DNA from 2 places in the Streptomyces sp. NPDC093261 genome. Region 2 is predicted to be linked to the other one. Evidence: riboswitches for the same ligand, from Rfam matches in the RefSeq annotation. Region 2 holds a riboswitch; the other holds the start of a gene.
The links. A riboswitch is a leader RNA that binds a small molecule or an ion and turns the genes downstream of it on or off. The one in region 2 is predicted to bind thiamine pyrophosphate.

Region 1: it holds a riboswitch for thiamine pyrophosphate, as region 2 does, so the genes downstream of both, thiO (glycine oxidase ThiO) here and ACIP94_RS15330 (purine-cytosine permease family protein) in region 2, are expected to answer to the same signal.

The regions. Positions count from the first base shown of each region.
Region 1 is NZ_JBIVNO010000001.1:366,456-369,655, forward strand. Features, by position in the region: gene ACIP94_RS01705 (NAD(P)/FAD-dependent oxidoreductase) at 1-957, opposite strand, end outside; TPP riboswitch at 1,177-1,288, shown strand; gene thiO (glycine oxidase ThiO) at 1,287-2,453, shown strand; gene thiS (sulfur carrier protein ThiS) at 2,450-2,650, shown strand; gene ACIP94_RS01720 (thiazole synthase) at 2,653-3,200, shown strand, end outside.
Region 2 is NZ_JBIVNO010000005.1:323,196-326,395, reverse strand. Features, by position in the region: gene ACIP94_RS15330 (purine-cytosine permease family protein) at 1-1,428, opposite strand, end outside; gene thiD (bifunctional hydroxymethylpyrimidine kinase/phosphomethylpyrimidine kinase) at 1-1, opposite strand, end outside; TPP riboswitch at 1,420-1,514, opposite strand; gene ACIP94_RS15325 (endonuclease) at 1,921-2,577, opposite strand; gene ACIP94_RS15320 (DUF3140 domain-containing protein) at 2,585-2,923, opposite strand; partial or broken gene ACIP94_RS15315 (Dps family protein) at 3,033-3,200, opposite strand, start outside.

The DNA.
Region 1 (3,200 bases), on a different contig from region 2:
GTCGTACGCCATCGGCGTCTCCCCGATGATGTTCGCGGCCACCGTGCGCGGGCCCTGGAGGGCGTTGTCCCAGTGGTGAACCAGCAGGCGCTGCTCATACCGCCCCGAGGGGAAGGACGCGCAGTCCCCGACCGCGTACACGTCCGGCACCGACGTGCGCAGATGCTCGTCGGCGAGCACTTCCCCGTGCGCCCCCAGCTCGATGCCCGAGCCGGCGAGCCACGCGGTGGCCGGGCGCGCTCCGATGCCCACGACCACCGCGCCCGCGGGCACCCGGGACCCGTCGTCGAGCACCACGGCCCCCGGCTCGATGCGGTCCACACGCGCGTGGGTGATCAGTTCGGCCCCGCTGTCCGCGTACCAGGCCGCCATCGGCGCGGCGACCTCCGCGGGCAGCGCGCCCGCGAGCGGCCGGTCCGCGGCCTCCACCACGGTCACCGCACAGCCCGCCTCGCGCGCCGCGGTGGCGAACTCGGCGCCGATCCAGCCCGCGCCCACCACCACGATGTCGTGCTGGTCGGCGAGGACCGGCCGCAGCCGCTCGGCATCGTCCAGCGTGCGCAGCAGATGCACCCCGGGGACGCCTTCCGCGCCCGGGAGCTGGATCGGTTCCGCTCCGGTGGCGAGCACGAGCACGTCGTACGGGACGGGGCCCTCGACGGTGTCCAGCTCATGGTCGCCGGGGCGCAGCCCGATCACCTCGCAGCCCAGCCGCAGCTCGATGCCCAGGGCCTGGAAGTCGACGTCGAAGGCGGAGCCCTCGGCTTTGCCGAGCAGCACGGCCTTGGACAGCGGCGGCCTGTCGTAGGGCTGGTGCGGCTCCGCCCCGATCAGCGTCACCCCGCCGGTGAACCCCTGTTCGCGCAACGCGACCGCGGTCTGCACCCCGGCCATGCCCGCACCCACGACGACGACGCGCCGTGCCGAATCGCCCCGTTCCTGCGTCTGCTCGCTCACCTGATCACCCTAGCCAACTGACAATGTGTCAGTCAGCGGGCATGCTGAGTGACCTGCTGCACAGCACTCGTCCCGCTGCCTGCCGCGACCTGCCCCAACCGTGTCCGCCGGGAACCGGGGCGGTCCTCCCTGCGCCTACCCGCCGCGGCACGTCACAACCTCGACCCCCGGGAGGCTCCCTTACCGGCGCGGACGGGCACGGACTAGGGTGGCCCCCGTACAAGCACTCGCGGGAGCCCGGACGCACCGGGCTGAGAGGGAGGCTGGCGGCCTCCGACCGTACGAACCTGATCCGGATCATGCCGGCGAAGGGAGGGGGCTGACCGCCCATGTCGCCCATGCGTACCTCGGACGTCCTCGTCGTCGGGGGCGGGATCATCGGACTCGTCACGGCCTGGCGTGCCGCGCAGCGCGGGCTCGCCACGACCGTGGTCGATCCCGCCCCGGGCGGCGGCGCCGCCCAGGTGGCCGCGGGGATGCTCGCCGCCGTCACCGAACTGCACTACGGCGAGCAGACGCTGCTCGCGCTCAATCTGGAGTCGGCACGGCGCTACCCGGACTTCGCCGCCGAGCTGACCGAGGCCACCGGCCGGGATCTCGGATACCGCCGGTGCGGCACGCTCGCCGTCGCCCTGGACGCCGACGACCGCGCCCATCTGCGGGACCTGCATGCCCTGCAGCAGCGCTCCGGCCTTGCGTCGGAATGGCTGAGCGGACGCGAGTGCCGGCGCCTGGAGCCGATGCTCGCCCCCGGGGTGCGCGGCGGCCTCAAGGTCGACGGCGACCACCAGATCGACCCGCGACGGCTGGTCGCGGCCCTGGTCACGGCGTGTGAACGGGCCGGGGTCGCCTTCCACCGAAGCTGGGCCGAGCGGCTGACGGTGGTGCGGGAGCGGGCCGCCGGAGTCCGGACCGCCGACGGCACCGACCTCCCCGCGGAACAGGTCGTACTCGCGGCGGGCAGTCTCAGCGGGCAGCTCGCGGGGGTGCCCGACGAGGTGCTGCCGCCCGTACGCCCCGTGAAGGGGCAGGTGGTGCGGCTGACCGTGCCGAAGCGGTACGCCCCGTTCCTGAACCGCACCGTGCGCGCTGTCGTCCGCGGCGGCCACGTCTACCTGGTGCCCCGCGAGAACGGCGAGCTGGTGGTCGGCGCCACCAGCGAGGAGCTGGGCTGGGACACGACGGTCACCGCGGGAGGGGTGTACGAGCTGCTGCGCGACGCGCACGAGCTGGTCCCCGGCATCACGGAGCTGCCGCTCACCGAGACCCGGGCCGGACTGCGCCCGGGCTCCCCGGACAACGCGCCGCTGCTCGGACCGACCGAGCTGGACGGCCTGCTGCTGGCCACCGGGCACTACCGCAACGGCGTCCTGCTCACCCCGGTGACCGGCGATGTCATGGCTCATGTCCTGACCACGGGCGACCTCCCGGACGAGGCACGGCCCTTCACCCCCCGGCGGTTCGCCGCCACCGCGCTCACGGAGCAGCCCGCATGAACATCTGTGTCAACGGAGAGTCCCGCCAGTTCGCTCCCGGCACGGCACTCGACGCCGTCGTACGGGTCCTGACCGCGGCCCCCTCGGGTGTGGCCGCCGCCCTCAACGAAACCGTCGTCCCGCGTACGCAGTGGCCGTCGACACCGCTCCGGGAGGGCGATCGCGTCGAGGTCCTCACCGCCGTCCAAGGAGGCTGATCATGGCCGACGATCCCTTCGTCCTCGGTGGCACGACGTTCTCGTCCCGGCTGATCATGGGGACCGGCGGCGCGCCGAGCCTCGAGGTCATGGAGCGGGCGCTGGTGGCGTCCGGCACGGAGCTGACGACGGTCGCGATGCGCCGCGTCGACGCCTCGGTGCACGGCTCGGTGCTGTCCGTGCTCGACCGGCTCGGGATCCGGGTGCTGCCCAACACGGCGGGCTGCTTCACCGCGGGTGAGGCGGTGCTCACCGCGCGTCTCGCGCGCGAGGCTCTCGGCACGGATCTGGTGAAGCTGGAGGTCATCGCCGACGAGCGCACCCTGCTGCCCGACCCGATCGAGCTGCTGGACGCGGCCGAGACCCTGGTCGACGACGGTTTCACGGTACTGCCGTACACGAACGACGACCCGGTCCTCGCCCGGAAGCTGGAGGACGTCGGCTGCGCCGCGATCATGCCGCTCGGCTCGCCGATCGGCTCCGGGCTCGGCATCCGCAATCCGCACAACTTCCAGCTGATCGTGGAGCACGCGCGCGTGCCGGTGATCCT
Region 2 (3,200 bases):
TGCGCGACCCTCCTCTCGGGTCTCTTTGGTCCTTCCACCATCTCGGGCCTGTCGGACGCGCAGGGGTGCGTACACCGCGAGCGCCACCACGAACGCCACGTAGTACGAGAGGTCGGCGCCGTGCAGCGCGTGGGCGACCGGGCCCACATACAGGCCGGTGTCCATGAACGGCACCGCCGCGGCGAAGGCGACGGCGAACGCCAGCACCGGCGGCCATGCCGGCCGGGGCCGGGCGGCCTCGGCGGCGAGGTCGATGTCGCCGCCGCGCCGGGCGAGCCAGTCCACGAGCACGATCGCCACGAACCCGGGGATCCAGTAGCTCACGAACAGCAGGACGTTCTGGAAGCGGGCCGTCGTGTCGGCCGCGTGCATCCACAGCACCAGCGGGAAGCCGAGCACCACGGCGAGCGCGGCCGCCGCCGGACGCGGCATGCGCACGCCCACGGTCTGCAGCGCCAGCGAGCCGCTGTAGTCGTTCATCGCGTTGCTGCACAGCGCCGCCAGCGCCACGGCCAGCAGCCCGAAGGCGCCCGCCGTGCCCCCGCCCAGCAGCGTGTTCACTCCGGCGGCCGTCTGGTCGGTCAGCGCGGACGCGCCCCACAGCCCGAGGACCTGGACGGCCACGAAGGACACCACGATCCCGAGCAGCGTGCACCAGAACATCCGGGACCGGGAGGTGGTGCGTGGCAGATAGCGGCTGAAGTCGCTGGCGTACGGGGCCCAGGACAGGGCCAGGCTGAGAGCGATGGTGCTGGTGAGCACGAAGGCGCCCGCCCGGTCGGCGCCGTGCGCGCTGCCCGTCGAGGCCACCCGGACGCTGCCGGTCATCCGCAGCGCGATCAGCGCGAAGGCGGCCGCGAGCACGAAGGTCATGACGATCTGGAGGCGGTGGATTGCCTCGTAGCCGAGGACTCCGAGGGCTCCCTGCGCCAGCATGACGACAAGGACACCCAGCCAGAACGGCCAGCCGCACAGCCGCGCCAGCGCGTCCCCGCCGAAGAGCCCGATCAGCGCGTCCCAGGCGATCGACGACAGCCACTGCAGCACACCGGGCAGGGCCACCGCACGCCCGAACGCGAGCCGGGCGAGCGGGAGCTGACCGGCGCCGGTGCGGCTGCCCCAGGTGCTCAGATAGGCGGTGGGCACCGCGCCGAGCACCGTGCCGAGGACGACGGCGGCGAGCGCGGTGGTGAAGTCGAGGCCGAGCGCGATGCCTATGGTGCCGGTGAACACACCGGTCATGGTCAGATTGGGCGCGAACCACACGGTGAACAGCCGGCCCGCGCTGCCGTAGCGATGGGTCTCGGGGACGGGCGCGATGCCGTGCCCCTCCACCCGAAGATCGCCGGGAGCGCTGGGCATCCGGCCGTCGAAGACGGTGCGCGGGCCGTCGGCGGGCAGCCCGCCGGGAACATGCGCCAATGGCATGAAAGACATCCCTCCGCCAGTACGAACTGGTTCAGGTTCGACGGGTGTGATCTCAGCCCCGAGTGGGGGCACCCCGTGTCCGGTACGGCGGCAAGATTAACCCGAGCCCCGGGATGCGCCATACGCAAGGGCCGGTGCCGGCTCCGGCAGCGGCCCCTCGCTCCCCGCGTCCTGCGGCGTCAGCGCCGGGTGCGGAGGAAGCCGAGTGGTGCCGCCCGCCAGGCGGCTGCCGAGGTTGGTCGTGGCGGGGTTGGTCGTGGTGCGGGGTGGCGGTCGGCGAGACGAGCTTGCCGCCCCGGTAGAGGATCGTGTCGACCACCTCGCGGCTGTTCGTGACCGCGTTCTCGTCGCAGACCAGTGCGTCGCCGCCCTTGGCGGGCAGGGTGCCGCCGCGCACGAGCCGGACCCAGGCGCCGGTGAGGCCGCCCGCCGCGGCGAACTCCGCGATCTGTCACCGGAGCGTGTGTGTGCACGACGAACCCTGGGCGGACCCTAGGCAGCGTGTTCCAGGACCTCCTGCGCCACCTTCTTGTCCAGGGCCGCACGCACCAACGCGGCCGACAGCACCGCGGGTTCGGTGTCTCCGGCGAGCCGCACCAGCCGCCGCGGCTCCTTGGGCAGGCCGAGCCGCTCCGCCCCGGACAGGGCCTTGTCGTCCAGATACGGCCCCACCTCCGGCCAGACCCGCTGTACCTCCCGCAGGAAGATGTCGGCGCCGGCCGGCCCCATCCCCGGTATCTCCTGGAGCAGCCGGCGCAGCGCCGCCACGTCTCCGTCCGCCTCCTTGCGCATCCGCCGCAGATCGCCGCCCCAACGCTCCGTCAGCAGCTCGGCCCCCTTCCCGAGCTGAGTCGCCGTGCGCTCGTCGTAGCGCCGGTAGCCGCCCCGCCCCAGCGCGTCCACGCGCTCCTGCCAGTCGGCCCCGGCCATGCGCCGCGGATCCCGCAGACCCGCCTCCTGTAGCGCCCGCACCGTCTCGAGGGCGATCGAGGTACGGATGCGGGCGCTGAGCAGCAGGGCCATGAGCAGCAGCCGGTAGAGCGGCTGCGGGGCGTCCTTCAGCGGGATGCCGGCCTCCTCGACATAGGTGCGCCCGTGCTCGCCGACCAGTTCCGCGACGACACGGTCCGCCTTGCCGCGGCGGGGCACGGCCGTCTCACCTCCCCGGTTTGAGCGGGTCGTGGCCGATGGTCATCAAGCGGTGGCGCCGCTCGTCGTCCTCGGCCTCGGGCTCGTTCTCCAGGTCCTGCCGGTCGGTCACGGTCTCCACCACCTCGCGCATCACCTGGACGTCGTCGTCGGTCAGGTCCGTGCGCCGCTTCTGCAGGATCGCGAGGACGTGCCGCCCGGTCGGCGTGCCCGCCCGCTCGGGCAGCGGCTCGGTGTCCTCACCCGCGTCCCGGACCCGCAGCCAGGCCGCGAGCTCCTGGGAGGTCATGTTCACCACGCGGTGGAACTCGTCCCACAGCGCGTCCATCTCCAAGGCGTCGGTCATGACGTACTCCTCTCCTCCCTCGTCGGCCGGTCTCTCTTCGCCCCCGTCGGCCGGTCCCGCCCTCGTCGGCGGGCCGGGCCGCCCGGTGCTTCAGTCCTCCAGCGGCCGGTTCGGCCTCGAACGTCCAGTGCTGCCTCCCCGGCTCCGCGGAGAGGCCGATCGGCAGATCCTGGGTGACCGGATCGGCCTTCTCCGTGGCGTCGATCCGTCCGCGCGGCCGTCCGGTCGCCGTCTCCGGCGACTCCGCCGTCAGCCGCACGACGTCCGTATCGCGCGG